4 regions of the Pararhizobium sp. O133 genome follow, and region 2 is predicted to be linked to each of the others. Evidence: predicted binding sites of a transcription regulator. Region 2 holds the regulator's gene; each other region holds the start of a gene.
The links. Region 2 encodes PhoB, which activates phosphate uptake and scavenging genes when phosphate is short. Its sites were predicted from a motif close to TGTCATNNANCTGTCAT; they were not measured.
Positions count from the first base shown of each region.

Region 1: ACST81_RS02375 (NAD-glutamate dehydrogenase) is a predicted target of PhoB. The motif match lies at 3,724-3,740, and genes of this name have one in related genera.
Region 3: ACST81_RS03255 (DUF2794 domain-containing protein) is a predicted target of PhoB. The motif match lies at 1,608-1,624, and genes of this name have one in related genera.
Region 4: ACST81_RS12230 (LTA synthase family protein) is a predicted target of PhoB. The motif match lies at 1,478-1,494, and genes of this name have one in related genera.

Region 1 covers NZ_CP196426.1:505,895-510,253, forward strand. Annotated here, with positions in the region: gene ACST81_RS02375 (NAD-glutamate dehydrogenase) at 1-3,498, opposite strand, end outside; gene pdxY (pyridoxal kinase PdxY) at 3,782-4,359, shown strand, end outside.
Region 2 covers NZ_CP196426.1:4,405,078-4,409,436, reverse strand. Annotated here, with positions in the region: gene pstA (phosphate ABC transporter permease PstA) at 1-702, shown strand, start outside; gene pstB (phosphate ABC transporter ATP-binding protein PstB) at 715-1,530, shown strand; gene phoU (phosphate signaling complex protein PhoU) at 1,610-2,320, shown strand; gene phoB (phosphate regulon transcriptional regulator PhoB) at 2,425-3,108, shown strand; gene ACST81_RS21395 (GcrA family cell cycle regulator) at 3,181-3,711, opposite strand; gene ACST81_RS21390 (hypothetical protein) at 3,878-4,126, shown strand; gene ACST81_RS21385 (aspartate aminotransferase family protein) at 4,147-4,359, shown strand, end outside.
Region 3 covers NZ_CP196426.1:694,776-699,134, reverse strand. Annotated here, with positions in the region: gene acnA (aconitate hydratase AcnA) at 1-325, shown strand, start outside; gene ACST81_RS03260 (DUF1223 domain-containing protein) at 503-1,252, shown strand; gene ACST81_RS03255 (DUF2794 domain-containing protein) at 1,646-2,059, shown strand; gene ACST81_RS03250 (GNAT family N-acetyltransferase) at 2,072-2,629, opposite strand; gene ACST81_RS03245 (IS1182 family transposase) at 2,787-4,157, shown strand; gene ACST81_RS03240 (Bax inhibitor-1/YccA family protein) at 4,313-4,359, opposite strand, start outside.
Region 4 covers NZ_CP196426.1:2,557,662-2,562,020, reverse strand. Annotated here, with positions in the region: gene ACST81_RS12235 (NAD+ synthase) at 1-1,235, opposite strand, end outside; gene ACST81_RS12230 (LTA synthase family protein) at 1,511-3,457, shown strand; gene ACST81_RS12225 (DUF1003 domain-containing protein) at 3,601-4,125, shown strand; gene ACST81_RS12220 (hypothetical protein) at 4,333-4,359, shown strand, end outside.

The DNA.
Region 1 (4,359 bases), 730 kb from region 2:
AAGCGCGATCTTGATGTTGACCTCCAAGTCAGAGGAATTGACGCCGGCGGAATTGTCGATGGCGTCGGAATTGCAGCGTCCGCCCTTGAGGCCGAAGCCGATGCGGCCGCGCTGGGTGACGCCGAGATTGGCACCCTCGCCGATCACCTTGGCACCGACTTCGTCCGCGGTGATGCGGATCGGATCATTGGCGCGGTCGCCGACATCGGCATCCGTTTCACTCGCGCCGCGCACATAGGTGCCGATACCGCCGAACCAGAGCAGGTCGACCGGGCTTTTCAGAATGGCCGTCATGATTTCGAATGGTGTCGCCTGGCTCTTGTCTATGCCGATCGCCGCCATCGCCTGCGGTGTCAGCGTCACGGATTTTTCCGTGCGCGGAATGATCATGCCGCCCTTCGACAACAGGGATTTGTCGTAATCCTGCCAGCTGGAGCGCGGCAGGTTGAACATGCGCTTGCGCTCGGCGAAGGATTTTTCGATATCCGGGTCAGGATCGATGAAGATGTCGCGGTGATCGAAGGCCGCCAGCAACCGGATCTTCTCCGAGAGCAGCATGCCGTTGCCGAACACGTCGCCCGACATGTCGCCGACACCGGCGACAGTGAAGGGCGTCGCCTGGATGTCGATATCCATCTCGCGGAAATGCCGCTTGACGGTTTCCCAGGCACCCCGCGCGGTGATGCCCATCTTCTTGTGGTCGTAACCGGCCGAACCGCCAGAGGCAAAGGCGTCATCGAGCCAGAAGCCGGCTTCCTGTGCGAGCCCGTTGGCGGTGTCGGAGAAGGTCGCCGTGCCCTTGTCGGCGGCAACGACGAAATAGGGATCGTCGCCATCGAGCCGCAGTGTGTTTGCCGGCGGCACGACATCCTGCCCGACGATATTGTCGGTAATGGAAAGCATCGTGCGGATATAGGTCTTGTAGGCCTCGGTGCCGGCCTTGAAAATCTCGTCGCGCGTGCCGCCCGCTGGCAATTGCTTCGGATAGAAGCCACCCTTGGCGCCAACCGGCACGATGACGGCGTTCTTGACCTGCTGTGCCTTGACGAGGCCGAGCACTTCCGTGCGGTAATCCTGGGCGCGGTCCGACCAGCGCAATCCGCCGCGCGCCACCTTGCCGAAGCGCAGGTGCACACCCTCGACCTCGGTGCCGTAGACGAAGATTTCGCGGAAGGGTCGCGGTTCCGGCAGGCCGTCGAGAACCTTCGGATCGAGCTTGAAGGCCAGCATTGCCTTCGGATGTCCATCGGCGTCGCGCTGGAAATAGTTGGTACGCAGCGTCGCCTCGACGGCGTTGACATAGCGGCGCAGGATCTGGTCCTCGTCGAGGCTCGGAACGGCGTTCAGCGCGCCCTCGATGGCCGCCTTCAGCACCGCCATGCGCTTGCCCTTCGGCTTGTCATCCATCGCCGGGTCCATGCGGGTGACGAACAGCCGGAAAATATCGCCGGCGATGGCCGGATATTTGTTCAGCGTATCGGCGAGATAGCCCTGCGAATAGGTGATGCCGGTCTGGCGCAGGTAGCGCGCATAGGCGCGCAACACCGTGACCTCGCGTGCGGTCAATCCGGACAGCAGGATCAGCCGGTTGAAGCTGTCATCCTCGATCAGGCCGTTCCAGGCGGCGAGATACGCCTCTTCCAGCATCGGCCCGGTCTTGTCGAGGTTCAGCACATGGCCGTCGCGGTGGATCAGTTCCATGTCGTGTAGCACGACCAGCCGCTCGCCACCTTTGGTGCTCGAAACGCTGATGTCATGCGTCTGCTCGCTGATGACGCGAAAACCGAGATTTTCGAGCAGTGGAACGCGGTGCGAAAGTGACACTGGCTCACCGGCATGGAAAATCTTCAGCTCCAGCGATTCCGGACCCTTGCCACGCTTCTGGTAGAAGGCGATGCGGATCGGGTCATCCGGCGAGCAGGCGGCGATATCCGCGAGATCGGCATGGGCTTCAGCCGGCGTGAACGCCGCCTGGTAGGCCTCGTTGACGGAAATCGTCACGCCATCGTGGCGGGCGAGCAGGTTGAACCGGTCGATCCAGCGGGTGACGATGTCGCGCACTGCATTTTCGAGCTTGGCCTGCGGCACGCGCGGCGTCTTGCCGCCGGAGCGGCCGATGATGAAATGCACGCGCGCCAGGCCGCCTTCCGGGAAAGCCGGGTAATAGGCCGAGACCCGGCCGTCATAGACTGTTTTCAGGTACAGGCCGATCTTTTCGCGGACATCGGAATCATATTGCTCGCGCGGCACATAGACGATGACGGAAACGAAACGATCGAAATGGTCGATGCGCGGCAGGACGCGGATGCGCGGGCGGTCGGCCAATTCGTTGATCTGCTCGCAAAAGGTCGCAAGCAGTCCGACATCGATCTGGAACAGATCGTCGCGCGGATAGGATTCGAGCGTGTTGGCCAGCATCTTGCCGGAATGGCTCTGCGGGTCATAGCCGAAATGGTCGACGATCTTCTCGATCTTGTGCCGCAGCAGCGGAATTTCGGCAGCCTGTCGAGTGTAGGCGGTCGAGGTGAACAGGCCGACGATGCGCAACTCGCCCGTCACATTGCCGTCCGCGTCGAAGCGCTTGACGCCGATATAATCCATATAGGCGCGGCGATGGACGACCGATTTCACATTGGCCTTGGTGACGATCAGGAAATCCGGGCCGTTGAGGAAAGCGAGGATTTCCGGCGTGGTCAGCACCGCGTCCTTGCCCTGGCGCAACACGCGCACATCGGGATTGGAGAGGATACCGAGCCCCCCGCCCTCGCCGCGTTCGACCGTCGCATTCTCACCCCTGCCGGAATAGGTGTATTCGCGCATGCCGAGGAAAGTGAAATTGTTGGCGCGCAGCCAGCGCAGGAAGGCCAGTGCCTCGTCACGGTCGCCCTTTTTCTTGGCCGGTGCGTGATTTTCCAGCTCGCCCATCGCCTGATCGAGCAGCACCGTCATCTGTTTCCAGTCACCGACGGCCTGATGCACCTGCGACAGGACATTTTCGATCCGTTCCTTCAGGTCTCGGGCTTCCGCATCCGTCAGCTTCGACAGGTGGATCTGGATATGGCTGAAGCGGGTCTCCGGATCGCTCTTCTCTTCCGGCACGAAGACCTTAGCCGGCTTGCCCGGCGCGAGCACCAGAATGGGGTGAACGGCCAGATGAATGTCGCGGTGCGTGCTGGTCACCTCACCCATGACCGAGTCATAGAGAAACGGCATGTTGCGGTCGGTAACCGACAGGATCGAGACCTCGGTTCCGTTCGGCGTGACGCCGTTGACGGTCTCGACGGAGACCACGGGGCCGCCGGTTTCACCGCGGCTGACGTCCTTCAGCGCATGGGCCGCGGTCAGCGCCAGCATGTCCGGCGTATACGCGTCGAGATCGTCATGGCTGGCGCGGCGGAACAGGATTTCCGGCGACAGCATCTTCAATCCGAGCGCCTTGCCGGCCTCACCGACGACACCGAAATGCCGGTCCTTCTTCGGGTTGTATTTGGTGCCCATGACAGTCTCTCCCCGCAATCACCATTTCGCCGAACCTAACAGAAGAATGGTCGTTGGCGATTGTTTTTGTAGCCGTTTTTGCTCCGGATGGATCAAATTCGGAATGGAATCATGAAAATTTCGACGAAAACAGACCGATTTTCGGATTAAATCGGTTGTATTGCGTCCATTCGATCCTGCTTATCCACCGCTGATTTTTCCCCCGTCGTGTTTTTACAGGTGCTGTTGACAGCGGCATGACTGTCGGGCGATCAGATGATGTCGAAACAACGGAATTCCTGAAATGTCCGAGACCCCCTCCGGTGCCGTCATCGTCATTTCCAGCCATGTGATTCGCGGCTCCGTCGGCAACCGGGCGGCGGTTTTCGCGCTCGAGACTCTCGGTTATCCGGTCTGGGCCGTCCCCACCGTCATTCTTCCCTGGCATCCCGGCCACGGCCCCTCCACGCGGGTGACGATCGGCGCGGAGGAATTCGATAGGTTGATCGACGACCTGATCCGCGCGCCCTGGATCGGCGAGGTCCGCGCCGTTCTCTCCGGTTATCTCGGCGGTTCCTATCAAGCGGAAGGCGTTGCCCGGCTGGTGGAAGCACTAAGGCAAAAAAATCCCGATCTGTTCTATGCCTGCGATCCGGTCATGGGCGATATCGGCGGCCTCTATGTGCCGGAGACGACGGCGATTGCCATGCGCGACAGGCTGCTGCCGCTGGCTTCGCTCGCCACGCCCAATCGGTTCGAACTATCCTGGCTCTGCGGCGCGGCGCTGGAAACCAACGCCGTCATCCTCGAGGCTGCCCTGTCGCTCGGGCCTGCCCGCATGCTCGTCACCTCGGCGATCCCGATGATGCAGGGCAGCACCGG
Region 2 (4,359 bases):
GGCGCATCGAGCCGTCCTGAAGCCTCCGGTATCGGCGTTGCGGCCCTCGGTTCGCTCTACATGATGCTGATCGTGCTCGTGCTGGCTTTGCCGATCGGTGTCTGCGCGTCGATCTATCTTGAAGAGTTCGCCCCGAAAAACCGCCTGACGGACCTGATCGAGGTGAACATCAACAATCTCGCGGCCGTTCCGTCCATCGTCTACGGTCTGCTCGGCCTGTCGATCTTCATCAACTTCGCCGGCATGCCCCGTTCGGCCGCCGTGGTCGGTGGCCTGGTGCTGACGCTGATGACGCTTCCGACGATCATCATCGCCACCCGCGCCGCGCTGAAGGCGGTTCCGCCGTCGATCCGCTCGGCCGCCCTTGGCCTCGGTGCGTCGAAGATGCAGACGATCTTCCACCACGTTCTGCCGCTCGCCATGCCGGGCGTTCTCACCGGCACGATCATCGGCTTGGCGCATGCGCTCGGCGAAACCGCGCCGCTTCTGCTGATCGGCATGGTCGCCTTCGTGGTCGATTATCCCGGCTCGCCGATGGAGCCGTCCACGGCACTGCCAGTGCAGATCTATATGTGGGCCAACGAAGCCGAACGTGCATTTGTCGAACGGACGTCGGGTGCGATCATGATCCTCTTGATCTTCCTCGTCGTCATGAACCTGGGCGCAATCCTGTTGCGGCGTCGCTTTGAGCGTCGCTGGTAGTGAGGTAAGAACATGAACATGATGTCAGAAGCAGCAGTTGAAAAGGCGCTGGACCAGAAAATGAACACTGTCCCGTTGAAGATGATCGGCAAGGACGTTTCGGTCTATTATGGCGAGAAGCGTGCGCTGTACGACGTGAACCTGGATGTCCGCGAAAACACCGTGACCGCGCTGATCGGCCCTTCCGGCTGCGGCAAGTCCACCTTCCTGCGGACGCTGAACCGCATGAACGACACGATCGATAATTGCCGCGTTACCGGCAAGATTACGCTCGATGGTGGCGATATCTACGATCCGAGCATCGACGTCGTTGAACTTCGTGCCCGCGTCGGCATGGTCTTCCAGAAGCCGAACCCGTTTCCGAAGTCGATCTACGAGAACGTCACCTACGGTCCGAAGATCCACGGTCTCGCCCGCACCAAGGCGGAACTCGACCAGATCGTCGAGCAGAGCCTGCAGAAGGCCGGCCTCTGGAACGAGGTGAAGGACCGTTTGCATGAATCCGGCACCGGTCTCTCCGGCGGCCAGCAGCAGCGCCTGTGCATCGCACGCGCCGTCGCCGTCAGCCCGGAAGTGATCCTGATGGACGAGCCGTGCTCGGCACTGGACCCGATCGCGACCGCCAAGGTCGAGGAACTGATCCACGAACTGCGCACCAACTACACGATCGTCATCGTGACGCATTCGATGCAGCAGGCCGCCCGCGTGTCGCAGCGCACCGCCATGTTCCACCTCGGCAATCTCGTCGAGGAAAACGACACCGACAAGATGTTCACAAACCCGGATGATCAGCGCACCCAGGACTACATCATGGGCCGCTTCGGCTGAGGATATGTCCCGTGGCCTGCCCGGCGTTCGGGGAGGCGGCTGTTTCCCAATTGGATTGTGATCACGAGGAAAAACAATCATGTCTACACACATCGTTTCCGTCTATGACGAAGATCTGAAATACCTGACCCGCCGCATCTCCGAAATGGGCGGTCTGGCCGAGCAGATGGTTGCCGAATCCGTGCGCGCTTTGGTCAATTCCGACCTGGCGCTCGCCCAGAAGGTTATCTCCGACGACGCCATTCTCGATGATGCCGAGCGCCAGATCGGCGAAAAGGCGATCATCACCATCGCCAAGCGCCAGCCGATGGCGGCCGACCTGCGCGAAATCATGGGCTCGATCCGCATCGCCGCCGACCTGGAACGCGTCGGCGACCTCGGCAAGAACACCGCCAAGCGCGTCATCGCCGTTGCCAGCTCGACCCTGCCGCGTCAGCTGGCCCGTGGCCTGGAACACCTGGCCGAGCTTGCTCTCGTTCAGCTCAAGGAAGTTCTCGATGTCTACGCGTCGCGTTCGCCTGAAAAGGCCAACAGCATCCGCGAGCGCGATGGCGAGATCGATGCGATCTACACGTCGCTGTTCCGCGAACTTCTCACCTACATGATGGAAGATCCGCGCAACATCACGCCGTGCACCCATCTTCTGTTCTGCGCCAAGAACATCGAGCGCATCGGCGACCATGCGACCAACATCGCCGAGACGATCTACTACATGGCGACCGGCGCGCAGCTGGTCGGCGAGCGGCCGAAGGACGACACGGCCAACACCGTCGGTGCGGTCGGAAACTGATCGCGTCGCACAAATAAGTAAGCCGATTCTTACGTGAAGGCGCGCGCGGCCGCTGGAGCCGCTCGGCATGCCAGGTGGACCGGGCGCCAAGGAGCTCATGGACTATGCTGCCAAGAATTGCCGTTGTTGAAGATGAAGAGGCGCTGAGCGTCCTCCTGCGCTACAACCTTGAGGCCGAAGGGTTTGAAGTCGATACGATCAACCGTGGTGACGAAGCCGAAATGCGCCTGCAGGAGCGTCTTCCCGACCTGCTGATCCTCGACTGGATGCTGCCGGGTGTGTCCGGCATCGAGCTTTGCCGTCGCCTGCGCCAGCGTTCCGAAACCGAGCGCCTGCCGATCATCATGCTGACCGCGCGTGGCGAGGAAAGCGAGCGCGTCCGCGGTCTCGCCACCGGCGCCGACGATTATGTCGTCAAGCCGTTCTCGACGCCGGAACTGATGGCGCGGGTGAAGGCCATGCTGCGCCGTGCGAAGCCGGAAGTCCTCTCCACGCTTCTGAAATGCGGCGATATCGAACTCGACCGCGAAACCCACCGGGTCCATCGCAAGGCCCGCGAAGTGCGCCTCGGGCCGACCGAGTTCCGTCTACTGGAATTCTTCATGGCCTCGCCGGGCCGCGTGTTCTCGCGCTCCCAGCTTCTGGATGGCGTCTGGGGTCACGATATCTATGTCGACGAGCGTACCGTCGACGTCCATGTGGGCCGTCTGCGCAAGGCGTTGAACTTCTCCAACATGCAGGACGTCATCCGCACCGTGCGCGGCGCCGGATATTCGCTGGAAAGCTGATCTGTCAATTTTCGGCCGGACATGAAAAAGGGGCCATTTCGGCCCCTTTTTTGATGCGTGTGACGCTGTGCCTCAGCGTGCCCTGCGGCGTTCCGCGGACGGCTGGTAGGCCAGCTTCGCATGGAACGTGCAGTAGGGTGACGTATCGGGAGAGTCGTTGCCACAGAAGTGGAACTCTTCCTTCATCGGATCGCCGATCGGCCACTTGCAGGTGCGGTCGGTAAGCTGAGTCAGACCCAGACGGCGCGACATCGGAACGACGACATTGCTGGCTGGAGCCTCCTCGCGCTGTTCGATCGCGTCGATCTCGACCTCTTCCTTCATTACGGCAGCGCCGGTCGTCCGCGTTGCAGCGCGGGGCGCGGTCATGCGCGAGGCAAAAGTGTTGCCGGCCGTGCGCGGAGCAGCCGGTGCCGGGCGCTTTGCGCGAGCTGTCGTCGTGGTGCCGCCAGCCTTGGCGCGGCCCGGCAGGCAAAGCCGGTGCACCTTGCCGATGACGGCGTTGCGGCTGACGCCGCCGAGTTGAGCGGCGATCTGGCTCGCGCTCAGACCCTCGGACCACAATTTCTTGAGTTTCTCGACCCGCTCGTCAGTCCAGTTCATGGTCATGTCTCCATTCACAGCGTTGGTGATGGTCGAATCCTCCACCGGACCCCGGCAACGATCCGAGGTTGAAACGCGATAACACTTTTGGTGACTAGGTCCGCCGCATGCGTTCTAGTAATTGTTTATTAACGTAGAGCCCGGGGGACTCCGTGACAAGAGTCCCATGAATCACGCCGAATCGATTTTCGAGTTTTCCCCAACTTGCTTGCGATGCGTGGTATTTTTGCAAGAGCGTGGCGTAAAAAAATTCGCGGGCCGTTCGGTGCGCGGGAATGGCTGCAAACCATGGCCTTTTGTTGACATCGCGGTGCGAAATGAAGATAGTGCCATCGCCGCCGCAAGGCGGCATTTTGATTTTTCAGGGCTGGCCTCAGCCCGGTGTAAACACGTGACCCAGACAATCACGCCGTGATGATTGAGGAGACTTGCGCCATGGCCGATGCCACGCCGCTTTACGACACATATGCCCGCGCACCCCTTCGGTTCGAGCGCGGCGAAGGCGTCTGGCTGATCGCCGAGGACGGCACCCGCTATCTGGACTTCGCCGCCGGCGTCGCGGTCAATTCGCTCGGCCATGCCCATCCGCATCTGGTATCGGCGCTGAAGGAGCAGGCCGAGAAGGTCTGGCACTTGTCCAATCTCTAC
Region 3 (4,359 bases), 920 kb from region 2:
CAACCTGCTCGGCGTCAAGGCTGTCATCGCCCAGTCCTTCGAGCGTATCCATCGCTCGAACCTGGTCGGCATGGGCGTCGTTCCCTTCGTCTTCGAAGAGGGCATGACCTGGGCTTCGCTGAACCTGAAGGGTGACGAGATCGTCGAGATCGACGGTCTCGAAGGCGACATCAAGCCGCGCGAGTGGAAGATCGCCAAGATCACCTACGGCGATGGCACGGTGAAGGAAATCAACATCCTTTGCCGCATCGATACCCTCGACGAGGTAACCTACATGAACAATGGCGGCATCCTGCAGACCGTTCTGCGCGACCTCGCCGCCTGATCCATCCGGGATTGAAAAGCATGAAGCCGGGGCTTGAAAAAGTCCCGGCTTTTGCATGAATGGCTTGTCCTTCCGATGCCGCGTTTCTCACTCCAACGTGACTTTCTGTTGAAGTCCGACCGGCGTATGTAGGATCATCAAATGCAAAGCCGCCCGCCTACTGAAATGGAAATTCCGATGTCCGGATCACGTCCCGTTCGCAGCATCCTGCTTGCCCTTGGCCTTGGCCTCGTGGCGCTGCCCGTCGCTGCCGGCGAACAGCAGGGCGTGGTCGAACTGTTCACCAGCCAGGGCTGCTCGTCCTGTCCGCCTGCCGATGCCGCGCTGAAGTCGCTGATCGACGAGGGCAAGGTCGTGGCGCTCGCCTATCACGTCGATTACTGGAACTATCTCGGCTGGGCCGACACGCTGGCGACCAAGGACAATACCGCGCGGCAGTATGCCTATGCCAAGATGCTGGGCCGCAACGGTGTCTACACGCCCCAGGCCGTGCTCAACGGCCGCGATCATATCAACGGCGCCGACCTGAAGGGCATCAACGGCAAGCTCGAAGCGATGAATATTGCCGGCAAGGGCTTGGCTGTTCCGGTCGATGCCGCGGTGCGTGAGGACGAGATCGACATCAAGATCGGCGCAGGCGACGGCAAGGCCAATGTCGTGGTCGTCTATTTCAATCGCCAGCAGTTCGTCGATGTCAAGAAGGGCGAAAACAGCGGCCGTAAGATTTCCTACTGGCATGCGGTTCGCGATATCCAGACGATCGGCATGTGGGACGGCAAACCGGCGAGCTTCGTATTGCCGGCCTCCATCCTGAAAGAGGGCGAAAATGGCGGTTGCGCCGTGCTCTTGCAGAAGATGAAGGACGACGAGACACCCGGTCCGATCCTCGGCGCGGCGACCGTCATGGCTGGCAACGCCGCCAACTGAAGGCACGGTTTCAGGTTCGGCCCGGCAGCATCGAGGGGCTGGGGCTGAGGGTTCGAAGATGCCGGACCGAACCGGCCATATTCGACGACGACGGGGCGTCGCCGCGACTATGGCATGAGGAGTGACCGCGCCAGAACAGGCGCATTGGCCAGGCACTCCCACTGCGACCTCATCGAATCAACAACGGCGTTCGATGAGACGCGCAGGCCGACGAAAGGGATGATGCCCTGAGGTCGGCGGTCGGGAGTGTCGATTCGAAATGGGGCGCGGTTTGGGCTGAAATGCGGCAGGCTGTAAAAAGTCTGCGTGCGCTGCGTCCGCTTGCGGCTTGCATTTCGACAAAGGTCAGGCACACTGTAACGGTCCTGTCACAAAACCAAGGCCGGAGTACAGATGACCGATCAGCCGGATTTGCCGCGAGGCGAGACCCGTTCCGAGAGGCAGCAAACGTCCAATGTGGTTGTCCATCTGCAAGACTATCGCAGCAGCAACGGCAATCAGGAGCAACTCCCCGTTACCTTCCATCGCAGGGAACTCGACCTGATCCTCAGGGTCTACGGCCGCATGGTCGGCGAAGGCGAGTGGCGCGACTACGCGATGGACCATCTGCGAGAAAAGGCCGTGTTTTCGGTGTTCAAACGCTCTGGCGAAATGCCGCTGTTCCGCATCGAGAAGAACCCCAAACTGGCGGCAAAGCAGGGTGCCTACAGCGTCATCAACACCAACGGCATGATCCTGAAGCGCGGACACGAGCTACAGCAGGTGCTGAAAGTGTTCGACAAAATGCTGAAGGTCATCGAGACCTGAGTCTTTTCCGTCTTACTTGCGATAGAGCGTGTCCGGATAGACATCCGGCTGCGGATCGGTCGTCGTCCCCTCGCCGAGCGCGAGTTGCATGATGATCGTATCGAGCCAGCGGCCGTGCTTGAAGCCGGTGCCCTTCATCAATCCCCCATGCTCGAAACCGGCCGCGCGATGCACCGCGACCGAGGCCGGATGCGCGCCGCCAATGACGGCCACCATCTGGCGAAAGCCGAGCGCCGTGCAGCGACGGATGAGCTCGGCCAGCAACGCCTTGCCGACCCTCTGCCCGCGTGCTTCCGGCGCCAGATAGATCGAATCCTCGACGATGAACCGATAGGCCGTTCGGGTGCGAAAGGCCGAGGCGTAGGCATAGCCGAGCAATGCACCCTCTGGATCGACGGCGGCGATATAGGGATAGCCGTTGCCGATGATCGTGGAGAAGCGCTCCGTCATTTCCGCCTCGCCGGGCGGCGTCATCTCATAGGAGGCGACGCCGTTCAGCACCGAGTCTTCGTAGATCTCCGTTATGGCCGGGATATCGGAAAGGGTTGCGTCACGGAGGGTGAAGGACATTAGAAAGCCTGGCTGGAAAGATCCAAACCCGTCCTCCCACATCGGCGCCAATCGATCAACCCGGCGCAAATGCAGGCAACAAAAAAGGCGGCCGAAGCCGCCTTCAGACTGCTGACAAACCTCTGGCCACAGCCAGGGGTTTGTGATTCAGTGGGACATGTTGAAGAAACCTGCTCCCGAACAGACGGCTCTCGAGATGGTGACGCTCGATGGGCTGGTTCCAAAGGATCATCTGCTTCGCAAGATCGATGCGGTGATCGACTTCTCCTTCATCCATGACCGCGTTGCCGGGCACTACTGCGCCGACAACGGCCGGCCGGCCCTCGATCCGACCTGCATGTTCAAGGCGCTGTTCATCGGCTACCTGTTCGGGATACGCTCGGAGCGGCAGTTGGTGCGCGAGATCGAAGTCAACGTCGCCTATCGGTGGTTCTTGCGGATGAAGCTGACCGACCCGGTCTTTGATGCCTCGACGCTGTCGCAGAACCGCCGCCGTCGCTTCAAGGATACCGACGTGGCGCAGGATATCTTCGATGCGATCGTCGAGCAGGCGATCCGGCACGGCCTGGTCGATGGCACGGTGCTGTACACGGATTCGACGCATCTGAAGGCCAATGCCAACAAGGGCAAGTACGACTTGGAGATGATTGCCAAGTCACGCGCCGACTACTGGACCGATCTCGACCGGGCAATCGAGGCGGAGCGCGCCGCCCATGGCCAGAAGCCGTTGAAGGAAAAAGAGCGCGAGCCTATGGTGAAGGAAACCAAGGTCAGCCGCACCGACTCGGACAGCGGCTATATGGTGCGCGACGGCAAGCCCAAGGGCTTCTTTTACTTGGATCATCGCACGGTGGATGGCCGCCATGCCATCATCACCGACACCCATGTGACACCTGCCAATGTGCATGACAGCATCGTCTACCTCGAACGCCTCGACCGGCAGCGCGCGCGCTTCGACTTCAACGTCGGTGCGGTGGGGCTCGACGCGGGCTATGCCACGTCGGGCATCGCCAAGGGACTGGAGGACAGAGACATCCTCGGAGTGACCGGCTATCGCAACCCGACACCGCCCAAGGCCGGGATGATGCGCAAGTCGAAGTTCGTCTACGAGCCCGAGACGGACGGCTATCGCTGCCCTCAGGGCCAGTTGCTGACCTATGCCACCACCGACCGCACCGGCTACAAGCATTACGGCTCCGACCCCGCCCTCTGCCGTGACTGCCCGCTGCTTGCCTCCTGCACCTCTAACGCCAAAGCAGAGCGCACCATCACCCGCCATGTCTGGCAAGATGCCCGCGAGCGAACAGACGCTCATCGCAAGACGCCTTGGGGCAAGGCGATTTACAAGCGGCGAAAGGAGACGGTCGAGCGCTCCTTTGCCGACGCCAAACAGCTTCACGGCCATCGTTATGCACGCTTCCGCGGCCTGATCAAAGTCAGATGGCAATGCCTTCTCGCCGCCGCCGCGCAGAACATCAAAAAGATCGCAACCGCAATGACCAAGGCTTCAAAGCCCGCCTGGGGATAAGGCCATGGCCCGCTTCGGATAACACTACCCGGCCGCACAAACACTACCTGAGCGCGCACTCCACAAACAAGAAAACCCGCCGAGAAAAATCGACGGGTTTGTCAGCAGTCTGAAGGCGGCCGAAGCCGCCTTTTCCGTCAGACCGATTGTTTGGACTATTCGCGGTTTCCGAGGAAACGCAGCATGAACAGGAACAGGTTGA
Region 4 (4,359 bases), 1.8 Mb from region 2:
GACATTTCCGACTTGTTGCCGGTGGTGACAACCATCGAGCCGAACTTGTTGGACAGCGCCATCAGGATCGTGCCGCGCGTCCGGCTCTGCAGGTTTTCCTCGGTGATGCCGCTCTCGGTTCCCTCGAACGTTTCCGACAGCGCATTGAGAAAGCCCTGAACCGGCTCCTCGATCGGAATGGTGTCGTAGCGGCAGCCCAGCGCCTTGGCGCAATCCTCTGCGTCCTTGAACGAATCCGACGAGGTATAACGATAGGGCAGCATCACCGTGCGCACCCGCTCCTCGCCCAGCGCATCGACCGCCAGCGCGGCGCAGATCGCCGAGTCGATGCCGCCGGAGAGGCCAAGCACGACGTTCTTGAAACCGTTCTTGTTAACGTAGTCGCGGAACCCCAGCAGGCAGGCGCGATAATCGGCCTCCTCCTGCTGCGGCAACCGGGACATCATGCCCTGCCTGCACACCCAGCCGTCGCCGTTCCGATGCCACTCGGAGATGGAAATGCTCTCTTCGAACTGGCTCATCTGAAAAGCAAGTGTCCTATCGGCATTGAAGGCAAAGCTCGCACCGTCGAAGACAAGCTCGTCCTGGCCGCCAAGCTGATTGGCGAACACCATTGGCAGACCGGTCTCGATCACCTGGCGCAGGACAACCTGGTGGCGGACATCGACCTTGCCGCGATAATAGGGCGAACCGTTGGGAACGAGCAGGATTTCCGCACCACTTTCCGCCAGCGTCTCGCAGATGCCCATCTCGTTCCAGATTTCCTCGCAGATCGGGATGCCGAGCCGCACGCCGCGGAAATTGACCGGTCCTGGCATCGCGCCTTCCGTGAAAACGCGCTTTTCGTCGAATTCGCCGTAATTGGGCAAATCCACCTTGTCGCGAACGACAAGGACGCGACCGCCGTCGAGAACGGCAACGGAATTGTGCCGTCCCGTTTCCCCCTGGCGCGGATAACCGACGATCACGCCTGGCCCACCATCGGCCGTATCGGCCGCCAGCGTATCGACCGCCTTTTGGCAGGCCTTCAGGAAGGCCGGCTTCAGCACCAGGTCTTCCGGCGGATAACCGGAGATGAACAGTTCAGTCAGAAGCAACAGGTCGGCGCCGCTGCGCGCTGCATCGGCGCGCGCCTCGCGGGCCTTGGCAAGATTGCCGGCAACATCGCCCACGGTCGGATTGAGTTGGGCAACGGCGATACGGAACGTGTTGGAAATGGTCTTTTGCGCGGTCATGAACAGGCCTGTGCTGGATCTGCTTTCGCGGATGCGGCGGCATCCGCGAAGCTGTTTATCGCATTCCGCGCCAGAATACCTGCTTGCCGTTCCGCAAAACAGAGAAAATCAGCGAATTGCTCACGAGAATCTTATCCGGATTCGTTTCCACAGATCACGAAATCCCGACGCAGCAGGGCGTTCAGCCTCTCAAGACATTGTGGGGAAGGCATCCCGCTTGACTTATTCATCTTGCGTTCAAGATGACATCTGTATGACAGCCTGACGAAAGTTTTGTGAAATTGGAGACGGCCTTGGCCAGTTTTGAATCGGCAGTAACCGCGGTCAGCGTTTCCGATGTCTACGTCCCCCAGATCGGCACGGGCGTTCGCGCCGGCAAGGCGCTTTCCATCGCCCGGCGGCTGGCGGTGACGCTGCTGTTCTCCATTTCCCTGATCTTTGTCGTCGAATGGATCGCCCGCGATTCGGTGAGCCAGGTCGTGTCCTTCTTCCTCGATCCGGCCCGTCCGGCCTGGACGACGATCGGGGTCTTCTTCCTCGTCTTCATCGCGCTCGATGCATTGTTCTCGCGCGAAAATTACGGTGTGATCCTGGTCGCGCCGCTGGCGCTGATCCCGGCGCTCGTCAGCCGCCAGAAGCAGATCTTCCTGTCCGATCCGCTCTACCCGACCGACTTCCTCTTCGGCCGGCAGATCATGGAACTGATGCCGGTTCTCGTGAAAGACCGCCCGTGGACGTTCGTCGGCGTGGTGGTCGGCATCATCGTTGCCTTGATGGCCTTGGCTTGGCTCGTGCGCTTCGCCTGGCGCCGTTTTCCGGTGCTCACCCGCCGCCAGCGGATGGCGCGGCTGGCCGTCGCGCTCCCGTTGCTCGGCTTCTTCTACCACATCATGGACTACAACAATTTCTCCTGGGTGCGCGATCGCCTGCGGATCATCCCGATCATGTGGGACCAGACGGAGAACTATCGCCACAACGGCTTCCTGATGGCCTTTGCCCTCAACCTGCCAATGGCGAATGTCACCGCCCCCGCCGGTTATATGTCGGATGCGATCGACACGATCCCGGTGAAGCCGGTTCCGGCCGGCACGACCCACCGCGGCAAGCCCGATGTCATCGTGCTGATGAGCGAGTCCTTCTGGGATCCGACGCGCCTGCCCAACGTCAAGCTGTCGCCCGATCCGATGCCGACAATCCGCGCCATGCAGTCGGGCAACGTCTTCTCGCCGGAATTCGGCGGCATGACCGCCAATGTCGAATTCGAAGCGCTGACGGGCTTTTCCAACGCGTTCCTGCCCTATGGCAGCATTCCCTACCAGCAGTATATCCGCAATCCGATCCCCTCGCTTGCGACCTTCTTCCGCGGCGAAGGTTATGTCGCGCGCGCCGTGCATCCGTTCCAGAAATGGTTCTGGAACCGCAGCGCCGTCTACAAGGCTTTCGGCTTCGAGCAATTCAAGTCGGAAGAGAACATGCCGGTCATGCAGAAGCGCGGCATCTTCGCATCCGATGAATCGCTGACCAAGGAAATCATCCGCCAGGCCGACCAGTTGCGCGATCCCTTCTTCTTCTTCACGGTGACGCTGCAGGGTCATGGTCCCTATGAGGCGAATCGCTACGCCAAGAACACGATCAAGGTCGAAGGCAATCTGCCGGAGGTCGATCGCCAGGTGCTGGCCACCTATGCGCAGGGCGTCAAGGAAGCCGACGACAGCCTCAAGATGCTGATGGACTGGGCCAGCGAGCGTGACCGCGAAACGATCATCGTTCTGTTCGGCGACCACCTGCCGCCGCTCAACACGGTCTATCCGAACACCGGCTTCATGAATGAGGTCACGGCATCACGTAAGGGTTCGCTCGAGCAGATGAAGGCGCAGCACGAAACGCCGCTGGTCGTCTGGTCGAACAAGACCGGCCCGGTCAAGGATATCGGCACGATCAGCCCGGCCTTCCTGTCCTACCAGATCCTCAAGCAGGGCGGATTCGAGCATCCCTACTATACCGGCTTCCTCGGCAATGTTTTCGACCGGTACCGCGTTATCGACCGCTACATGCTCGTCGATGCCAAGGGCAAGGACACCGCCGCCTGGTCGCGCCAGAAGACCACTCCGCCGCTGATCCGCGACTACCGTTTCCTGCAGCACGACATGATGTTCGGCAAGCGTTACGGTACGGAACGCTTCTTCGAATCACACTCGGACCTGTTCCCGGCGGCGATGTGAAAAACTGGCGGAACGCCCTACTGCACATTTAAGGGGTCACAGCGACCTTTGCGCGTCATATTTGACGCGCGGCACTCTAGCCGGCGTTTCACGAGATCGCCGGCATGGGCTAGAAAGGGCGACGTTCAAAACGGAGCCTGCCCATGTCGCACCTTGATGAAATATCCCACCTTCTGTTCGGCAAGATGAGCGACGAACTCGGCGCGGTCGAGCGTCGCGTCCTTCACAAGGCGAAAGAGCGCAAGATCCTGTCCGAGGACACCAACGCGGCGTTCGTGGCGAGCCAAGGCTTCGGTGACCGGCTGGCGGATGGAATTGCCCGTTTCGGCGGCTCCTGGGGCTTCATCATCGGGTTCATCATTTTCCTCATTGTCTGGACGACGGCCAATACGATCCTGCTGATGCGGGATGCCTTCGACCCCTACCCCTTCATCTTCCTCAATCTGCTCCTGTCGATGATCGCTGCGTTGCAGGCGCCGATCATCATGATGTCGCAGAACCGGCAGGCGATGAAGGACCGGTTCGATGCCTCGAAGGACTACGAGGTCAATCTCAAGTCCGAGGTCGAGCTGATTTCGCTGCATCACAAGATCGATACAGTCCTGCTGCGCGAGATCGCCGAGCTGCGCGCCGATGTCGGCCGCCTGCAGGCGCAGTTGGAGCATTAAGGGGAGAACGGTGATCCGCCAATCCGGGGCGCTTGAGACACGATCTCGTTCCTCGGCACTTCCTGTGAAAATGTTAGGCAACATCCACCATCGATGAGATCGATGCAACAAAAGATGGACTTTGATCGTTTGCCCGGCGACATAGCTTTCAATCAGCCCTCGCTGATTCTAACCGCGATGCCCGCATTCACCGGACTTTCGATATCCATGACCGGCACAGTACCCATAGCAGTC